2 regions of the Streptomyces sp. GS7 genome follow, and region 2 is predicted to be linked to the other one. Evidence: predicted binding sites of a transcription regulator. Region 2 holds the regulator's gene; the other holds the start of a gene.
The links. The regulator HrcA, encoded in region 2, represses chaperone genes, less so after heat shock. The targets are predictions, from matches to a motif close to TTNGCACTCNGNNNNNCNGAGTGCNAA.
Positions count from the first base shown of each region.

Region 1: a site for HrcA is predicted at 7,755-7,781, ahead of groES (co-chaperone GroES). Genes of this name have one in related genera too.

Region 1 covers NZ_CP047146.1:646,521-656,465, reverse strand. The annotation lists gene GR130_RS02760 (response regulator transcription factor) at 143-754, opposite strand; gene GR130_RS02755 (WhiB family transcriptional regulator) at 1,143-1,475, shown strand; gene GR130_RS02750 (LysR family transcriptional regulator) at 1,632-2,543, opposite strand; gene GR130_RS02745 (MOSC domain-containing protein) at 2,623-3,294, shown strand; gene GR130_RS02740 (SDR family NAD(P)-dependent oxidoreductase) at 3,343-4,116, opposite strand; gene GR130_RS02735 (hydroxyacid dehydrogenase) at 4,324-5,367, shown strand; gene groL (chaperonin GroEL) at 5,541-7,166, opposite strand; gene groES (co-chaperone GroES) at 7,301-7,609, opposite strand; gene GR130_RS02720 (FtsW/RodA/SpoVE family cell cycle protein) at 8,018-9,442, shown strand; gene GR130_RS02715 (class I SAM-dependent methyltransferase) at 9,501-9,945, shown strand, end outside.
Region 2 covers NZ_CP047146.1:1,547,497-1,557,441, forward strand. The annotation lists gene GR130_RS06465 (IS481 family transposase) at 1-916, opposite strand, end outside; gene hemW (radical SAM family heme chaperone HemW) at 1,153-2,385, shown strand; gene GR130_RS06475 (DUF1876 domain-containing protein) at 2,616-2,891, opposite strand; gene GR130_RS06480 (DUF3097 domain-containing protein) at 2,966-3,799, opposite strand; gene GR130_RS06485 (MBL fold metallo-hydrolase) at 3,935-4,669, opposite strand; gene hrcA (heat-inducible transcriptional repressor HrcA) at 4,935-5,951, shown strand; gene dnaJ (molecular chaperone DnaJ) at 5,952-7,091, shown strand; gene GR130_RS06500 (nitronate monooxygenase) at 7,179-8,288, shown strand; gene GR130_RS06505 (16S rRNA (uracil(1498)-N(3))-methyltransferase) at 8,285-9,028, shown strand; gene GR130_RS06510 (OsmC family protein) at 9,143-9,571, opposite strand; gene GR130_RS06515 (histidine triad nucleotide-binding protein) at 9,696-9,945, shown strand, end outside.

The DNA of each region.
Region 1 (9,945 bases), 900 kb from region 2:
CTCCATACCTCAAGGATGCGGCACCGCGCGGGGAATCGGGCCGCCGCGGGACCCGAGCGGCGTGCGGGGCGCCTTGCCGCCCCGCCCGCCACAGGGCGGGCGGGGATCTTCAATCCCCCGCATCGCTGCACGTCACCACACCTCAGCGGACCAGTCCCCAGCGGAAACCGAGCGCCACCGCGTGAGCCCGGTCAGAGGCGCCGAGTTTCTTGAAAAGCCGCCGCGCGTGCGTCTTGACGGTGTCCTCGGAGAGAAACAGCTCACGTCCGATCTCGGCGTTGGAGCGGCCGTGGCTCATGCCCTCCAGCACCTGGATCTCGCGGGCCGTGAGCGTCGGCGCGGCACCCATCTCGGCGGACCGCAGCCGGCGCGGGGCGAGCCGCCACGTCGGATCGGCCAGCGCCTGGGTCACCGTCGCCCGCAGCTCGGCGCGCGAGGCGTCCTTGTGCAGATACCCGCGGGCGCCGGCGGCGACGGCGAGCGCGACGCCGTCCAGGTCCTCGGCGACCGTGAGCATGATGATCCGGGCACCGGGGTCTGCGGACAGCAGCCGGCGCACGGTCTCGACACCGCCGAGACCGGGCATCCGTACGTCCATCAGAATCAGGTCCGAGCGGTCCGCCCCCCAGCGGCGGAGGACTTCCTCGCCGTTGGCCGCGGTCGTCACGCGCTCGACGCCGGGCACGGTTGCCACCGCCCGACGGAGCGCTTCTCGGGCAAGCGGGGAGTCGTCGCAGACGAGGACGGATGTCATGACTGACCTCCGCGGCTCTCGCAGCTGATGCGCGTCACCTTGAGCCTCCAGGCTGGTACGTATCGTCACCTGTGCGATTGACGGCCTCGGACACCTGCCCGAGGGCTACCTCTGTCAACCGCCTCCGCACACTCAACGACGGTCACTCGAAAGAGTTACGGCTTCGGCGACCGAGTTCAGCACGCTCCGTGAGGAGCCGGATACGCAGGCGACCCAGCAGGCGACCGGCATCCGCGCGTGCACCCTATGCCCTATTTGGCTCTCTTTCTTCCATTTTCGCGTTGACTATGACTAGATTCGCAATGAGTCATATTTACATCTACTTCGACAGTAGATGTACGGTCGTGAGCACCGAGCCCGAAACAGCATCGCTTCGAGGGGACAAGCAATGGCAGATTTCTCCCGCCTCCCGGGCCCGAACGCAGACCTCTGGGACTGGCAGCTGCTGGCCGCCTGCCGTGGTGTCGACAGCTCTCTCTTCTTCCACCCCGAGGGCGAGCGCGGAGCGGCCCGCAGCGCGCGTGAGACATCGGCGAAGGAGGTCTGCATGCGCTGCCCCGTGCGGGCGCAGTGCGCGGCGCATGCGCTGGCCGTACGCGAGCCCTACGGGGTCTGGGGCGGCCTCACCGAGGACGAACGCGAGGAGCTCATGGGCCGAGCCCGGCACCGGCTGGTCCCCGCGACCTCGCTGCCCGGCCACGCGAGCGTGCCCGGCGCCTGACCGTCAGGGCCGGAGCGTTACCGAAGAAACGATCCTGCAACGACACCGTCCCGCATTGCCGCCCTGCGCCGCAGCCGCCGCCAGCTCCACACCGGTCCGCACCGGTCCGCAGCGCCGCTCCCCCTGCGATGCGCCACCCCTTCCGGGTCCGCGCGGTCAGCGCCCCGCGGCGTCCACCAGCTGGTCGAGCATCGCGCCGACCGCGGGCACCTGCGCAAGATCCGGCAGCGTGAGCGCGACGATCTCGCGGTGCACCGCCGGCTCCAACCGCACCGCCGTGGCCCCCTTGGGCCGTACCGACTCCAGTGTCAGCTCGGGCAGCGCGGCCACCCCCAGGCCCGCCCCGACCAGCCCGATCACCGCCGGATAGTCATCGGTCGCGAAGTCGATGCGCGGGGTGAACCCGGCGCTCTCGCAGACCTCGACGAGATGCGTGCGGCAGCGCGGGCAGCCCGCGATCCAGGGCTCGCCGGCCAGGTCCGCGAAGCACGCACTGCCCGCCTTCGCCAGCCGGTGGCCGTCCGGGACCAGGCCGACCAGCCGGTCCGACAGGATCGGCCGGACCACCAGGTCCTCCCACTCCGCCCCGGCCGCCGGGTCCGCGCCGCGCACCTCGGGGTAGCGGAAGGCCAGCGCGATCTCGCAGTCGCCGCCGCGCAGCAGCTCGATCGACCGCGGCGGCTCGGCCTCGTCCAGCGAGACCCGGATGCCCGGGTGGGCGGCGCGCATCTTGGCGAGGGCGGTCGGCACCAGCGTCGAGCTGCCCGACGGGAACGACACCAGCCGCACCCGGCCCGCGCGCAGGCCGGCGATCGCCGCGACCTCCTCCTCCGCCGCGGTGAGCCCCGCCAGGATGCCGACGGCGTGCCGTACCAGCGCCTGGCCCGCCTGCGTCAGCCGCATCTCGCGGCCCGCGCGCACCAGCAGGGGCGTGCCCGCGGACTGCTCCAGGGCCTTCATCTGCTGGCTGACGGCCGGCTGCGTGCAGCCCAGCTCCCGGGCGGCGGCGGAGAACGAGCCGGTCCTGGCGACGGCGCGCAGCACTCGGAGATGGCGGGCTTCGATCACCCTTCAAGCATAAGCGAATCTTGGATAGACCGGGAAAAACTGGGTGCGCGCTTTGCCCCGGGTGCCTTACCGTGCGGACATGAACGCGAAGCTGCTGAGCGTGAACCTGGGGCGGGCCACCCCGTTCGCGTACACCTCCGCCGAGGGCGGTACGGGCATCGACAAACGCCCGGTGGACGGTCCGGTGGCGGTCGGCGCCCCCGGCCCCAAGGGCACCGGCGGCAGCGGCCTGGCCGGCGACGCGGTGGTCGACCTGCGCCATCACGGCGGCGACGATCAGGCCGTCTACGCGTACGCCCGCGAGGACCTCGACGACTGGCAGCGCGCGCTGGGCCGCGAGCTGGCCAACGGCGTCTTCGGCGAGAACCTCACCACCTCCGGCCTCGACGTCAGCGGCGCCCTGATCGGCGAACGCTGGCGGGTGGGGCCGGAGTTGCTGCTGGAGGTGACCTCGCCGCGGATCCCCTGCCGGACGTTCCAGGGGCGGCTCGGCGAGCGCGGCTGGATCAAGCGGTTCACGGAGGCCGCGGTGCCCGGCGCGTATCTGCGGGTGCGGGAAGCGGGCGAGATCCGCGCCGGGGACACCGTGGAGGTGGTGCACCGCCCGGACCACGAGGTGACCCTCGTGATGATGTTCCGCGCCCTGACCACCCGGCGCGAACTGCTGCCGCGCCTGCTGGCGGCGGGCGAGGCGCTTCCCGCGGAGGTCCGGGAGGCGGCGGTGAAGTACCGGGAGCGGACGGGCGGTTGAGGTGGGGGGAGCGCTGACGGAAAGGCGGGGGCCGGCGAGCGGCCGGGCCTAGCGCGCGCCGTACTTCCGGCCGGTGCGGGAGGTCAGGCCGCCCAGGACGCCGCGCGGGGCGAGCTTCACCGCGCCCATCAGGGCCTTGTAACGCGGGTCCGGAATGGACAGCGACTTGCCGCGGGCCAGGTCCTTCATCGCCGCGTCCACCAGCTTGTCCGCATCCAGCCACAGCCAGCCCGGGACGTTGTCCGTCCCCATCCCGGCCCGCTGGTGGAACTCGGTCCGCACGAAACCGGGGCACAGCGCCATCAGCCGCACCCCGTTGCCGGCCAGGTCGCGGGCGGCGCCCTGGGTGAACTGCACGACCCATGCCTTGCTCGCCGCGTACGTACCGCGCGGGACGAACGCCGCCACGGAAGCGACATTGACGACGGCGCCGCGCCGGCGCTCGCGCATCCCTCGCACCGCGGCCGTGGTCAGCCGCAGCACGGCCTCGCAGTGCACCTTCAGCATCCTCAGCTCGTCGGCCATCGGGACTTCGAGGTATTCGCCCTTGTTGCCGAAACCGGCGTTGTTGACCAGCAGGTCCACCGGGTGCCGGGAATCGCCGAGCCGCGCCTCGACGGCGGCGATGCCCTCCTCGGTCGCCAGATCGGCGCTCAGCACCTCCGCCTCGATGCCGTGCCGGTCGTGCAGTTCGGTGGCCTGCTCCCGCAGCCGCTTCTCGTCGCGGGCCACCAGCACCACGCTGTGGCCGTCGCTCGCGAGACGGCGGGCGAATGCGGCGCCGATGCCGGACGTCGCTCCTGTGATCAATGCAGTCGTCATACCGGCACGGTATCCGGGTCGGGGCGGCCGGTCGTCCCTGCCCGGTACGGCGTTCACCCGTCAGCCCGGCCGGAGTTCGCCGCCGACGGGCGGCGGACGGGGGTCGGCGGGGCCGCCCCGGGGTAGTCCCCCCGCACGGACGGAACCCCGCGGCAGCGCCGGCCCCACCGGTCGGCCGCCGCCCGACCGAGGAGGACCGTTCACCCCATGCGCCCCGCCACGGACACCCACCGCACCGCCCGCCGCCCGTCCCTGCTGCTGTCCATGGGCCCGGGGGTCGCCGAGCGGCTGCTCGACGACCGGCACCACGCGCGGATCGAGGCCCTCGCCCGTACGGACTCCCGCCTCGTGGCGCACCGGCTGGCCGACCCCGCGCCCGAGGTCGCCAGGGCCCTCGCCGAGGCGGAGGTGCTGCTCACCTGCTGGGGCGCGCCGCGGCTCACGGCGGAGGTGCTGGCCGCGGCCCCCCGGCTGCGGGCCGTCGTGCACGCGGCCGGGTCGGTCAAGCACCACGTCACGGACGCCTGCTGGGCCCGCGGCATCGCGGTCGCCTCGGCCGCCGCCGTCAACGCACTGCCGGTCGCCGAATACACCCTCGCCGCCATCCTGTTCGCCAACAAGCGGGTGCTGCACGCGGCCCACCGCTACCGCGCGCTGCGCACCGCGCACGACTGGCCGCGGGAGCTGGCCGGCGCCGGCAACCACGGCCGCACCGTGGGCATCGTCGGCGCCTCCCGTATCGGCCGCCGGGTGATCGAGCTGCTGCGCCCCTTCGCGCTGCGGGTGCTGCTGTACGACCCGTTCGTGGACGGCGCGGAGGCGGACCGTCTCGGTGTGGCGGCGGCGCCGCTGGACGAGGTATGCGCCGGGAGCGACATCGTCAGCGTGCACGCCCCCGCGCTGCCCGCCACCCGGCATCTGATCGGCGCCCGCCAGCTCGCCCTGATGCCCGACGGCGCCACGCTCATCAACACCGCGCGCGGCTCGCTGGTCGACGAGGCGGCCCTGCTGCCCGAGCTGCGCAGCGGGCGGCTGGCCGCCGTACTGGACGTCACCGAGCCCGAACTCCCGCCCCCGGACTCGGCGTTGTACGAGCTGCCGAACGTGCTGCTGACCCCGCATGTCGCCGGTTCGCTGGGCGGCGAGCTGCACCGGATGGCCGACCACGCGCTGGACGAGCTGGAGCGGTACGCCCAGGGGCTCCCGTTCGCCGACCCGGTACGGCCGGAGGGGCTGGCGCACTCGGCCTGACGGCCCGGCGGCCCGCTGCTGTACCTGGAAGCCCGCTGTACCTGGAGGCCCGCTGCGGCCTGGCCGGCGGTGCGTCAGGCGGCCCGGCGGGCGCCGCGGCACCATGGCCGAGGCCCGGCCCCGCGGTGGCGGGACCGGGCCTCGGTGGGAGCTGACGCGTACGCGGTCAGGGGTCAGTGCGCGTGGCCGTGACCGTGACCGCCGTCGGCGGCCTCCTCCTCTTCCTTCTTCTCGACGACCAGGGTCTCGGTCGTCAGCAGCAGGGAGGCGATGGAGGCGGCGTTCTCCAGGGCGGAGCGGGTGACCTTGACCGGGTCGATGACGCCGGCCTTGACCAGGTCCCCGAACTCGCCGGTCGCGGCGTTGAAGCCGTTGCCCTTGTCCAGCTCGGCGACCTTCGAGGTGATGACGTAGCCCTCAAGGCCGGCGTTCTCGGCGATCCAGCGCAGCGGCTCGACGGCGGCGCGGCGGACCACGGCGACACCGGTGGCCTCGTCGCCGTCCTTGCCGAGGTTGCCGTCCAGGATCTTGACGGCGTGGACGAGCGCGGAGCCGCCACCGGAGACGATGCCCTCCTCGACCGCGGCGCGGGTCGCGGAGATGGCGTCCTCCAGACGGTGCTTCTTCTCCTTCAGCTCGACCTCGGTCGCGGCACCGACGCGGATGACGCAGACGCCGCCGGCGAGCTTGGCGAGGCGCTCCTGGAGCTTCTCGCGGTCCCAGTCGGAGTCGGTGGTCTCGATCTCGGCCTTGATCTGGGCGACGCGGCCCGCGACGTCCCCGGAGTTGCCGCCACCGTCGACGATGGTGGTGTCGTCCTTGGTGACGGTCACGCGGCGGGCGGTGCCCAGCACGTCCAGACCGGCCTGGTCGAGCTTGAGGCCGACCTCCTCGGCGATGACGGTGGCACCGGTGAGGGTGGCCATGTCGCCGAGCATCGCCTTGCGGCGGTCACCGAAGCCGGGGGCCTTGACGGCCACCGCGTTGAAGGTGCCGCGGATCTTGTTGACGACCAGGGTCGACAGGGCCTCGCCCTCGACGTCCTCGGCGATGATCAGCAGCGGCTTGGAGGCGCCGGCCTGGATGACCTTCTCCAGCAGCGGCAGCAGGTCCTGGATCGAGGAGATCTTGCCCTGGTGGATCAGGATGTACGGGTCGTCGAGGACGGCCTCCATACGCTCCTGGTCGGTGACCATGTACGGCGAGAGGTAGCCCTTGTCGAAGGCCATGCCCTCGGTGAAGTCGAGCTCCAGCCCGAAGGTGTTGGACTCCTCGACGGTGATGACACCGTCCTTGCCGACCTTGTCCATCGCCTCGGCGATCAGCTCGCCGACCTGCGGGTCCTGCGCGGACAGCGCGGCGACGGCGGCGATGTCGGCCTTGTCGTCGATCGGGCGGGCGGTGGCGAGCAGCTCGTCGGAGACGGCCTTGACCGCGGCGTCGATGCCCTTCTTCAGGGCGGCCGGGGAGGCGCCGGCGGCGACGTTGCGCAGACCCTCGCGGACCAGCGCCTGGGCCAGCACGGTGGCGGTGGTGGTGCCGTCACCCGCGATGTCGTTGGTCTTGGTCGCCACCTCCTTGACGAGCTGGGCACCCAGGTTCTCGTACGGGTCCTCGACCTCGACCTCGCGGGCGATGGTGACACCGTCGTTGGTGATGGTCGGCGCGCCGAACTTCTTGTCGATGACGACGTTGCGGCCCTTGGGGCCGATGGTCACCTTGACCGTGTCGGCAAGCTTGTTGACGCCGCGCTCAAGGGCGCGACGGGCGTCCTCGTCGAACTTCAGGATCTTCGCCATGGGTGCTTCAAGTCCTCTCGTTGCGATCGTCGGCCTCGCCGCCGTGACCGCTCTCGCTCAGACGAACTGCGCCCCTGCCCCGGTCGGTGAGAACGCGGGAACCAGGGGCGCAGATCAGGGCAAATCTGGGTGACTTACTTCTCGATGATCGCGAGCACGTCGCGAGCCGAGAGAACGAGGTACTCCTCGTTGCTGTACTTCACCTCGGTGCCGCCGTACTTGCTGTAGAGCACGACGTCGCCGACCTTGACGTCGAGCGGCAGGCGCTCGCCGTTCTCGAAGCGACCCGGGCCTACGGCGAGGACGGCGCCCTCCTGGGGCTTCTCCTTCGCGGTGTCCGGGATGACCAGGCCCGAGGCCGTGGTCTGCTCGGCGTCGAGCGGCTGGACCACGATGCGGTCCTCAAGCGGCTTGATGGCAACCTTGGAGCTGGTGGTCGTCACGATCCGACCTCCCCCTTCGGAGATCTCACGGGGTTAACTGTCTGAGGTGGCGACCAGGTGGATCCGTCGTCGCGGGTGCCGGACCTGCCCGTCGCTGTGTTGGCACTCCCCGGTGGAGAGTGCCAACGCTGAGACTATGACGCCGTTAGCACTCGGTCAAGCGGAGTGCCAGCGCGCCGGGGACGCGTACCGTGTCCCTGTCGACGGCCGCCGGGTGGACTCGGACACACCTTGCTGTTCCGCTGCAACCAGGCCCGGCGATGCCCCGTCTAGCTCCCCGGACCGCTGACAACCGGGCCAAGACCCGGCCGCACCGCGGCCCTGACCATCGATGGCGGAGGAACCGTGCGTGGACTGACCAGCGCCCCCCAGGATCCCGGGGGCCCGGAAAGCGACGCCGAGCGCACCATGACGTTCGCGGCGCTCGCGCAGGCCCCGAACCGCCGGCGAACCGAAGCCTGGCTGCTCGGCTTCGTCGTCCTGATCACCGTCTTCGGCTACGCCTACACCGAGCTGTCGATGAAGGACTCGCTGCCCGGCGGGCTGGCCGGCTTCGCGGTCAGCATGTTCTTCATCGCGCTGGTCCCGCACCTGGTCGTCCGCCGCTTCGCGCCGCGCGCCGATCCGCTGATCCTGCCGCTGTCCACGCTGCTCACCGGCATCGGCCTGGTCCTGCTGCACCGGCTGGACATCACGTACGCGGAGAAGCCGCGGCTGAAGATCGGGCAGGCGGCCACCGGGCAGTTGGTGTGGACGGTCATCGGGGTCGCGGTCTGCATCGTGATCCTGATGGTGCTGCGCGACCACCGGATCCTGCAGCGCTACATCTACCTGACGATGGCGGTCGCGCTGGTGCTGCTGATGGCGCCGGCCTTCTTCGGCGCGGACATGTACGGCGCCAAGCGCTGGATCCTGCTGGGGCCGCTGTCGCTGCAGCCCGGCGAGTTCGTGAAGATCATGATCGTGGTGTTCTTCGCGGGGTACCTCACGGTCAGCCGCGATGCACTGGCGCTGTCGGGGCGCCGGGTCATGGGCATGCAGCTGCCGCCCGGCCGGCAGCTCGGGCCGATCTTCACGATCTGGGTCATCAGCCTGCTGGTGCTGGTCTTCGAACGGGACCTGGGCACCTCGCTGATCTTCTTCGGCGTCTTCGTGATCATGCTCTACATGGCCACCGAGCGCACCAGCTGGGTGATCTGCGGCCTGGCCATGGCCGTGGTCGGCGCCGGCGTCGTCGGCTCCACCGAGCCGCACGTCAAGGGCCGTGTGATGGCCTGGCTGCACCCGATGGACATCTTCCTGCCGCCGAACCAGCGGCCGCCGGGCCTGATCTCCGACCAGGCCGCGCAGGCCCTGTTCAGCTTCGGCAGCGGCGGCATCGGCGGCACCGGCCTGGGCCAGGGCCACCCCGAGCTGATCGGCTTCGCCGGCAACAGCGACTTCATCCTCACCACCGTCGGCGAGGAGCTGGGGCTGGCCGGAGTGATGGCCGTCCTGCTGCTGTACGCACTGCTCGCCCAGCGCGGGCTGCGGGTGGGGCTGACCGCCCGCGACCCGTTCGGCAAGCTGCTGGCGGTCGGGCTCTCCGGGGCGCTGCTGCTCCAGGTCTTCGTCGTCACCGGCGGCGTCACCGGCCTGATCCCGCTCACCGGCAAGGCGCTGCCGTTCCTCGCCAAGGGCGGTTCGTCGCTGGTCGCGAACTGGGTGATGGTGGCGGTGCTGCTGCGGGTCAGCGACAGCGCCCAGCGGCGGCGCGAGCCGGTCCGCCCGGCGGCGGCCGCGGACGCCACCCAGCGGGTGCGCCGGATCACCGGCGGCGAGCCCGAGGCGTAGGGCCGAGGCGCCGGGCCCGGCGCGGGCGCGGCCGGGCGGCTGGCCCACAATGGTGCAGATGACCGACCTCGACACCTTCGCCGCGCTGCTCACCCCCGAGGGGCAGGCGCTGCTGGACGAACTGCGGCACCTGGACGCCGCGGACGAGCTGGCCGCCGCGACCCGGCTGCGCCGCGACCACCCCGCGCCGCTGGTCTCCGCCGCCATCGGGCAGGCGCAGCTGCGGCGCCGGGCGGCGGCGAAGTTCGGCGCGGACGCCGAGCGGATGTACTTCACGCCCAACGGCGTCGAGCAGTCCACCCGCACCTCCGTCGCAGCGCACCGCGCCGCCCGGCTGGCCGGGCTCGGCGTCCGTACGCTCGCCGACCTGTGCTGCGGCGTCGGCGGCGACGCGCTGGCACTGGCCCGCGCCGGGATCCGGGTGCTGGCCGTCGACCGCGACCCGCTGGCCTGCGCCGCGGCCCGGGCGAACGCCGAAGCGCTGGGGCTCGCGGAGCTGATCG
Region 2 (9,945 bases):
CGGGTGGTTTGCCCTTGAGCGCGGTGTGTCCGCGGTGGTGATTGTAGGTGTGGAGCCATTGGGGGAACGCTTCGCGGCGTTCGGTCTCTGAGCGGTAGGGCTTCGCGTAGGCCCATTCGTCAAGCAGGGTGCGGTTGAAGCGTTCGACTTTGCCGTTGGTCTGTGGTCGGTAGGGCCGGGTTCGCTTGTGGGTGATCCCGGCTGCTGCGAGGGCATCGCGCCAGGTGTGGGACTTGTAGCAGGCGCCGTTGTCGGTCAGGACGCGTTCGACGGTGATGCCGCAGGTGGTGAAGAACGTTTGGGCCCGGGTCCAGAAGGCGGTGGCGGTCTCCTTTTTCTCGTCGGTGTGGATCTCGCTGTAGGCCAGGCGGGAGTGGTCGTCGACGGCGGTGTGGATGTAGCTGTAGCCGACTCCCGAGCGGGTCTTGCGGCCTGCTTGCCGGCCGAGTGTCCTGTGGCCGCCGCCGTCGGGGATGTTGCCGAGCTTCTTGATGTCCACGTGGACCAACTCGCCGGGGCGGTCGCGTTCGTAGCGGCGTATCGGCCGGCCTGTGGCCCGGTCCAGGTGGGTCAGGCGGGCCAGGCCGAACCGGGTCAGCACGCGGTGCACGGTCGAGGGGACCAGTCGCAGCAGGTGGGCGATGCGGGCCGGGCCCCACCGGCGCAGGAGGCGGACCTTGATGATGCGCCGTTCCGTGCGTGTCGGGGTGCGGCGCGGGCTGTGGTGTGGGCGGCTTGAACGGTCTGCCATCCCCGCCTCACCCAGCAGCCGGTAGCGGTCGGCCCAGCGTTGGGCGGTGGTGGGCGAGACCTGGAAGCGTTCGGCGGCCCGCCGCAGGGTCCAGCCCTCGTCGACGACGCAGCGGGCCAGACGCAGCCGTCCAGTCTCGGTCAGGGGTGCATTACGGTGGGGCACGAGGGCCTTTCGGTCGGTGTAGACGTCGCAATCCACACCGAACCCGGAAGGCCCTCACCTGTTCAAGATCCCAGCCGAGACCTGCCTCACCGTCCACAACCTCCCCGGACAGAACACCTAGGACCGCCCGACGGCTCAGGGGCGGAGCGGCCCCCCCCGGGGCGGGTCGGGCGTGTGACGTGGGCCGCCGCCGGAGCCGAGCCGGGACCGCCGCCGCATGACGGACAATGGACCCCATGCCTTCCGCACTGCCAGACGGTGAGCCGATGCCCGAGGACGGGGCGCTGCCCCGCCATGCGCTGACCGGCGCCGCCGGCCGGCCCCTCGGCTTCTACCTGCACGTGCCGTACTGCGCGACCCGCTGCGGCTACTGCGACTTCAACACCTACACCGCGAGCGAGCTGCGCGGCTCCGGCGGCGCCCCGGCCTCCCGCGAGACCTACGCCGACACGGTCGTCGAGGAGATCCGCCTGGCCCGCAAGGTGCTGGGCGACGACCCCCGCCCCGTGCGGACGGTCTTCGTCGGCGGCGGCACCCCGACCCTGCTGCCGACTGCCGACCTCGGCCGGATGCTGGCCGCCCTCCGCGACGAGTTCGGCCTGGCCCCCGGCGCCGAGATCACCACCGAGGCCAACCCGGATTCCGTCGACCCCCGCTATCTCGCCGAGCTGCGCGCGGCCGGCTACAACCGCGTCTCCTTCGGCATGCAGAGCGCCCGGCAGCACGTCCTGAAGATCCTCGACCGCACCCACACCCCGGGCCGCCCCGAAGCCTGCGTCGCCGAGGCCCGCGCGGCCGGCTTCGAGCACGTCAACCTCGACCTGATCTACGGCACCCCGGGCGAGACCGACGACGACTGGCGGGCCTCCCTCGACGCGGCCGTCGGCGCCGGCCCCGACCACGTCTCCGCGTACGCGCTGATCGTCGAGGAGGGCACCCGGCTGGCCCGCCGGATCCGCCGCGGCGAGATCCCGATGACCGACGACGACGTGCACGCCGACCGCTACCTGATCGCCGAGGACCGGCTCACCGCCGCCGGCTTCACCTGGTACGAGGTCTCCAACTGGGCCACGTCCGAAGCCGCCCGCTGCCGCCACAACGAGCTGTACTGGACCGGCGCCGACTGGTGGGGCGCCGGCCCCGGCGCGCACAGCCACGTCGGCGGCGTCCGCTGGTGGAACGTGAAGCACCCCGGCGCCTACGCCCAGGCCCTCGCCGAGGGCCGCTCCCCGGGCGCCGGCCGCGAAGTCCTCCCGGACGAGGACCGCCGCGTCGAGCGCATCCTCCTGGAGCTCCGCCTCGCCGGCGGCTGCCCGCTCTCCCTCCTCGCCCCCGCGGGCGCCCGCGCCGCCGCCCGCGCACTGGCCGACGGCCTCCTGGAGCCCGGCCCGTACGAGGCGGGACGCGCGGTGCTGACGCTGCGCGGGCGGCTGCTGGCGGACGCGGTGGTGCGAGACCTGGTGGACTGAGGGGACGGGCCGGGTGGACCGAGCGGACCGACCGGCGGGCCCTCGCCGGTCAGGCGCGGTCCGACCGCCCGGCCGCCGGGCACGGGACGGCCACCGGGTCACCGGGTCCACGGGGCGCCGGCCCAACGCGTCGGCGCAGCACGGAACTTCAGCGGATCACGGGCACGTCGGCGCGGCACCGTACGTCAGTGGATCAGTGGATCAGTGGGCCAGCGGGCCAGCGGGGCACGTCAGTGGGTCAGCGGGCGTGACTGCCGCCCCGACTCCTGGTCGATCTCGTCGTGGGCCTTGGTCAGCAGCTGCATCGCCATGTCGTTGAGCGCCCGTGCGCCCGCGACCTCCTCGCCGACCCGGGGCTGGTTCCCGTCGGCGGGGTGGCGGCTGGCATAACCATGGGACCGCACCTCGGTCCCGTCGGGCAGCCGGACCAGCGCGGCGGCCCGGGTGCGGTGGGTGTCCTCCTCGAATTCCAGCTCGACATGCCATCCGACAACGGTCTTCAACATGACGGTCACCTCCGGAATCGCTGCTACCAGAGTGCGCTCGCCACGGCCCCGGCGCACCACATGCCCCGGGCCCGCTACGCCCCCTCCGGGGCCGTCACGAAGTCGATCAGTTCCTCGACCCGCCCCAGCAGGGCCGGCTCCAGGTCCTTGTACGACCGCACGCCGGAGAGGATCCGCTGCCAGGCCGCGCCGGTGTTCTCCGGCCAGCCCAGCGCCCGGCACACCCCGGTCTTCCAGTCCTGGCCGCGCGGTACGGCCGGCCACGCCGCGATGCCCACCGAGGACGGCTTCACGGCCTCCCAGACGTCGATGTACGGGTGGCCGACGACCAGCGCGTGCGCACCGGTCACCTCGGCCGCGATCCGGGACTCCTTCGAGCCGGGCACGAGATGGTCGACCAGGACGCCGAGCCGGGCGTCCGGGCCGGGGGAGAAGGCGCGGACGATCGCCGGGAGGTCGTCGATGCCCTCCAGATATTCCACGACCACGCCCTCGATGCGCAGGTCGTCGCCCCAGACGCGCTCGACCAGTTCGGCGTCGTGCCGCCCCTCCACGTAGATGCGGCCGGCCCGCGCGACCCGGGCGCGGGCGCCGGGGACCGCGATCGACCCGGAGGCGGTCCGCGCCGGACCGCTCGGCGCGGGGCGGCTCCGGGGGCGTACGAGCGTGACGACCCTGCCCTCCAGGAGGAAGCCGCGCGGCGCCATCGGGAAGACCCGCTGCTTGCCGAACCGGTCCTCCAGCGTGACCGTCGGACCCTCGGCGGTCTTCTCGCAGCGGATCACCGCGCCGCAGTAGCCGGTGGTGACCTCCTCGACGACCAGATCGGGATCGGCGGGCACTTCGGGCGCCGGCTGCTGCCTCTTCCACGGGGGAGTGAGGTCGGGGCGGTAGCGCTTGCTCTGCATGAGGGCCTGTTCTGTGGACGGACTTCTGCGGGCCGACCGGCCTGACCGGCCGGACCGGTGGGACTGACCGACCGGCCGGACCGGTGGGCGGAAGGGGGGGAGCGGCGGAAGCGGAGAGCGGTGCGGGGCGGCGGCTCAGGACGGCGGCGGGCCGAAGCGGGCGGCGAGGGCGTCGCGCTGGGCGCGCACGAAGCGGGCGTCGACGACGGCGCCGTGGCCTGGCACGTACACCGCGTCCTCGCCGCCCAGGGCGAGCAGCCGGTCCAGGGCGGCGGGCCACTGCTGGGGGAGCGCGTCCGGCCCGGCCTGCGGCTCGCCCGACTCCTCCACCAGGTCACCGCAGAAGACGATCTCCGGGGAACCGTGCCGGCCGGGCACCAGGACGGCCAGGTCGTGCGCGGAGTGGCCGGGGCCGACGTTGGCCAGCAGCACCTGCCGGTCGCCGAGGTCGACGGTCAGCTCGCCGTGGACGTGGTGGTGCGGCGCGACCAGCAGGTCGGCGGCCTCCGCGGCGGCGTCCCGGTCGACGCCGTGCCGCACCGCGGAGTGCCGGAGCTCGTCCTTGCTGCGCAGCAGCAGCTCGCCCAGGCCGGCCGCGCCGAACACCTCGACGCCCGCGAAGGCGGCGGTGCCCAGCACATGGTCGAAGTGCGGGTGGGTCAGTGCGATGTGCGTCACGTCGCGGCCCAGTACGCCGCGGATCGTACGGCGCAGTTCGGCGCCGTCGCGGAGGGTGGCGCCGGTGTCGACGATCATGACCCCGGCGGTGCCGGCGATCACCCCGACCGTCTCGTCCCAGCCGGGCATCCGGCGCCGGACGACACCGTCGTCGAGCTGTTCCCAGCCTGCCTCTTCCCATGCAGTGCGCATACCGAGACGCTAGCGCCATCGCGATAGCGTTGCGCGACGGTCGGCCGTTCCGGCGGCCCGGACCGGGTGCCGGCCGGGGAGCGGTCGGGGGGCGCCGAGGGGCGCTCCCGGGGTCGGACTCCGCGGCCCCGGGCAACTCCCCACCACGCCCGCCCTTGCCGCATCCGTGCTACCCGGCCGTACACTTACTGGGTCTGGCACTCGGCTGAGGTGAGTGCCAGGAGAGACGACACACGGCGGGACGGCCGGACTGGAGGTGCGCGGGATGCTCAGCGAACGCAGGCTCGAAGTGCTGCGCGCCATCGTCCAGGACTACGTCGGCACGGAGGAGCCGGTCGGCTCCAAGGCGCTCACCGAGCGCCACAAGCTGGGGGTCTCCCCGGCCACCGTGCGCAACGACATGGCGGCCCTGGAGGACGAGGGTTTCATCGCCCAGCCGCACACCAGCGCCGGGCGGATCCCGACCGACAAGGGATACCGCCTCTTCGTCGACAGGCTGGCCGGCGTCAAGCCGCTGTCCAGCCCGGAGCGGCGCGCCATCCAGAATTTCCTGGACGGCGCCGTCGACCTCGACGACGTGGTCGGCCGGACGGTCCGGCTCCTGGCGCAGCTGACCCGGCAGGTCGCGGTCGTGCAGTACCCCTCCCTGACGCGGTCCACGGTCCGGCACGTCGAGCTGCTGGCGCTGGCCCCGGCGCGGCTGATGCTGGTGCTGATCACGGACACCGGACGGGTCGAGCAGCGGCTGGTCGACTGCCAGTCGCCGTTCGGCGAGATGTCCCTGGCGGACCTGCGGGCGCGGCTCAACAGCCGTGTCGTCGGGCGGCGGTTCACGGACGTGCCGCAGCTGGTGCAGGATCTTCCGGAGTCCTTCGAGCAGGACGACCGCGGCACGGTCTCGACAGTACTGTCGGTGTTGCTGGAGACTCTGGTGGAGGAGACCGAGGAGCGGCTGATGATCGGCGGTACCGCCAATCTCACGCGCTTCGGGCATGATTTCCCACTGACCATCCGGCCGGTGTTGGAGGCCCTTGAGGAGCATGTGGTGCTGCTCAAGCTGCTCGGGGAGGCCAAGGACTCGGGCATGACCGTACGTATCGGGCATGAGAATGCTCATGAGGGCCTGACGTCCACCTCGGTCGTCGCCGTCGGCTACGGTTCGGGCGACGAGGCCGTCGCAAAAATGGGCGTGGTCGGACCGACCCGCATGGACTACCCCGGAACGATGGGAGCGGTACGCGCAGTGGCACGTTACGTCGGACAGATCCTGGCGGAGTCGTAAGTGGCCACGGACTACTACGCGGTCCTGGGCGTACGGCGCGATGCCTCGCAGGACGAGATCAAGAAGGCATTCCGGCGGCTGGCGCGCGAGCTGCACCCGGACGTCAACCCGGACCCCAAGACCCAGGAGCGGTTCAAGGAGATCAACGCCGCTTACGAGGTCCTCTCCGACCCGCAGAAGAAGCAGGTCTACGACCTCGGCGGCGATCCCCTGTCGCAGTCCGGCGGTGCCGGCGGCGGCGCGGGCGGCTTCGGCGCGGGCTTCGGCAACTTCTCCGACATCATGGACGCGTTCTTCGGCACGGCGTCGCAGCGCGGACCGCGCTCGCGGACCCGCCGCGGCCAGGACGCGATGATCCGCCTCGATGTCGAGCTGAGCGAATCGGCGTTCGGCACGACCAAGGACATCCAGGTCGACACCGCCGTGGTCTGCACGACCTGCAGCGGTGAGGGCGCGGCGCCCGGGACGTCGGCGCAGACCTGCGACATGTGCCGCGGCCGCGGTGAGGTCTCGCAGGTCACCCGGTCCTTCCTCGGCCAGGTCATGACCTCCCGGCCGTGCCCGCAGTGCCAGGGCTTCGGCACGGTCGTGCCGACCCCGTGCCCCGAGTGCGCGGGCGACGGCCGGATCCGCTCGCGCCGTACGCTCACGGTCAAGATCCCGGCCGGCGTCGACAACGGCACCCGCATCCAGCTGGCCGGTGAGGGCGAGGTCGGCCCCGGCGGCGGCCCCGCCGGCGACCTCTACGTCGAGATCCACGAGCTGCCCCACGCGGTCTTCCAGCGGCGCGGCGACGATCTGCACTGCACGGTGACCATCCCGATGACGGCGGCGGCGCTGGGCACGAAGTGCCCGCTGGAGACGCTGGACGGGATGGAGGAGGTCGACGTCCGGCCCGGCACCCAGTCCGGCCAGTCGATCCCGCTGCACCAGCGGGGCGTGACGCATCTGCGCGGCGGCGGCCGGGGCGACCTGATCGTCCATGTCGAGGTCCAGACCCCGACGAAGCTCGACCCCGAGCAGGAGGAACTCCTGCGCCGCCTGGCCAAGCTGCGTGGCGAGGAGCGTCCCACCGGGCAGTTCCAGCCCGGCCAGCAGGGCCTCTTCTCCCGCCTGAAGGACGCGTTCAACGGGCGGTAGGCACACGGTGTACCCCGGCCGGCCGTTCCGCACTTCGAGGCGGTGCCCCGGTTCGGGGCAGGGCGGTGGGCGTGACACGATGTGGTCATGCCCACCGCGCTCACCGATCTCTGCCGTCACCCCATCGTGCAGGCCCCGATGGCGGGCGGCGCCTCCGGGTCCGAGCTGGCCGCGGCGGTCTGCCAGGCCGGCGGGCTCGGCTTCCTCGCCGCCGGCTACAAGACCGCCGACGGCATGTACCAGGAGATCAAACAGCTCCGGGCGCTGACCGACCACCCCTTCGGCGTCAATCTCTTCATGCCGCAGCCCTCGCTGGCCGACACGTCCGCCGTCGAGGTCTACCGCGAGCAACTCGCGGGCGAGGCCGCCTGGTACGAGACCGAACTCGGCGACATCGACGGCCCCTGCGACGACGGGTACGAGGCCAAGCTCGCGATCCTGCGCGAGGACCCGGTGCCGGTGGTCTCGTTCACCTTCGGCTGCCCCTCGCGGGCGGTCCTCGACGGCTTCGCCAAGGTCGGCACGTACACCGTCGTCACGGTCACCACGGTCGCCGAGGCGCAGGACGCGCAGTGGTCCGGCGCCGACGCGGTCTGCGTGCAGGGCGTGGAGGCGGGTGGCCACCAGGGCACCCACCGGGACGATCCGCACGCGGACGGCACCGGTGCGGGACTGGGGCTGCTGGCGCTGCTCGCGCAGGTCCGGGAGGCCGTGCAGATCCCGGTGATCGCCGCGGGCGGGCTGATGCGCGGGGCGCAGATCGCGGCGGTGCTGGCCGCCGGGGCGTCGATGGCGCAGCTGGGCACCGCCTTCCTCGTCACGCCCGAGTCCGGCGCCAACCCGCTGCACAAGCAGGCGCTGACCAACCCCCTTTTCACACATACGGAGTTGACCCGGGCGTTCTCCGGGCGGCCGGCGCGCGGGCTGGTGAACCGTTTCCTTCGCGAGCACGGCCCGTACGCGCCGGCCGCCTACCCCGCCGTGCACTACCTCACCTCCACCGTCCGCAAGGCCGCCGCCAAGGCCGGCGACGCGCAGGGCATGAACCTGTGGGCGGGGCAGGGGCACCGGCTGGCGCGGGAGATGCCCGCCGGCCGGCTGGTGAAGGTGCTGGTGTCCGAACTGGACGCGGCACGCGTCGCGTTGGGCGAGGTCCGCAGCGGCGGGGACGTGGACGCCACCGGCGGTGCCGCATGACCGCGCCGGTCTTCCTCGTCGACTCGCTGGCGGGCGTACGGGCCGGGGGCACCCTGACCCTGGACGGTCCCGAGGGCCGGCACGCGGTGTCGGTACGGCGGCTGCGGGTCGGTGAGGAGGTCGTGCTGACCGACGGCGCGGGCGCCGGTGCCCACGGCACGGTCGCCGCCGTCGAGGGCAAGGACCGGCTCACCGTCGCCGTGGCGGAACTGCGCACCGAGGCCCCTCCGGTGCCCACGATCACCGTCGTGCAGGCGCTGCCCAAGGGCGACCGCGGGGAGCTGGCCGTGGAGACCATGACCGAGACCGGCGTGGACGCCATCGTCCCCTGGGCGGCGGCGCGTTGCGTCACCCAGTGGAAGGGCGAGCGGGCCGCCAAGTCGCTGGCGAAATGGCGTGCCACGGCGCGCGAGGCGGGCAAGCAGTCGCGCCGGCTGACCTTCCCGCAGGTCGCCGACCCGCTGACGACCAAGCAGGTCGCCGCGCTGCTCGCCGGTGCCGACTTCGCCGCCGTCCTCCACGAGGAGGGCAGCGCCCCGCTGGCCACCGCCGAACTCCCCGCCCAGGGCTCGATCGTGCTGGTCGTCGGCCCGGAGGGCGGCGTCTCCCCGGAGGAGCTGGCCGCCTTCGCCGAGGCGGGCGCCAAGCCGTACCGCCTGGGCGCGACCGTGCTGCGCACCTCCACGGCCGGCACGGCGGCGACCGCGCTGCTGCTGGGGCGCACCGGGCGCTGGAGCTAGCGTCCGTCCGAGGTCCGGGGTGCGCCGGCCGGCCCAGGAGCCGGCCGGCGCACCGCGGTTGACCGTGCCCGGGGCGGACGGCCGCCCCGGCGCTCCGTCAGGTCGGCTCCGTGTTCAGATCAGCTCCGCGTGGAGCGTGATGTTCTTGACGCCCGCCAGCGCCTGGCTGACCGGGCAGTTCTTCTTGGCGTCCTCGGCCGCGGTCCGGAAGTCCTCCTCGGACAGGCCAGGGACACTGGCCTTGACGGTCAGCACGATGCCGGTGATGCCCTCGCCCGGCTGGAAGGTGACATCGGCCCGGGTGTCGAGGGAGGCGACGGTGTGGCCCTTGCCGGCCAGGCCGTGCGAGAAGGCCATGGAGTAGCAGGAGGAGTGGGCCGCGGCGATCAGTTCCTCGGGGCTGGTGACGCCGTTCGGCTGCTCGGCGCGCGCCGGCCAGTTCACGTCGTAGGTGCCGACGTTGGAGGAGTTCAGGGCGACGGTGCCCTTGCCCTGAAGGAGGTTGCCTTCCCAGTGGGTCGTGGCGGTGCGGGTGGTTGCCATGGTGCATAACTCCCGGTTGTGGGGCCAATGCGGTCTGAAGGGCCAGCTTAGTGATCCGCTAGCATCCCAGGGGCGTACGCACGGCGCGTACGGCGCACGCCGCGCGACCCGGGAGGAGCCACCGGTGGCGGGAGAACCGCAGGCCGACTGCCTGTTCTGCAAGATCGTGGCCGGGGAGGTGCCGGCGACCATCGTCCGGGAGACCGGTACCACCGTCGCGTTCCGCGACATCAACCCCCAGGCGCCGACGCACGTCCTGGTGATCCCCAAGGTCCACTACCCGGACGCCGCGGCGCTCGCCGCCGCCGAGCCGCAGGTGATCGCCGACATACTGTCCGAGTCCCGCGAGGTCGCCGCCGCGGACGAGGTCGAGG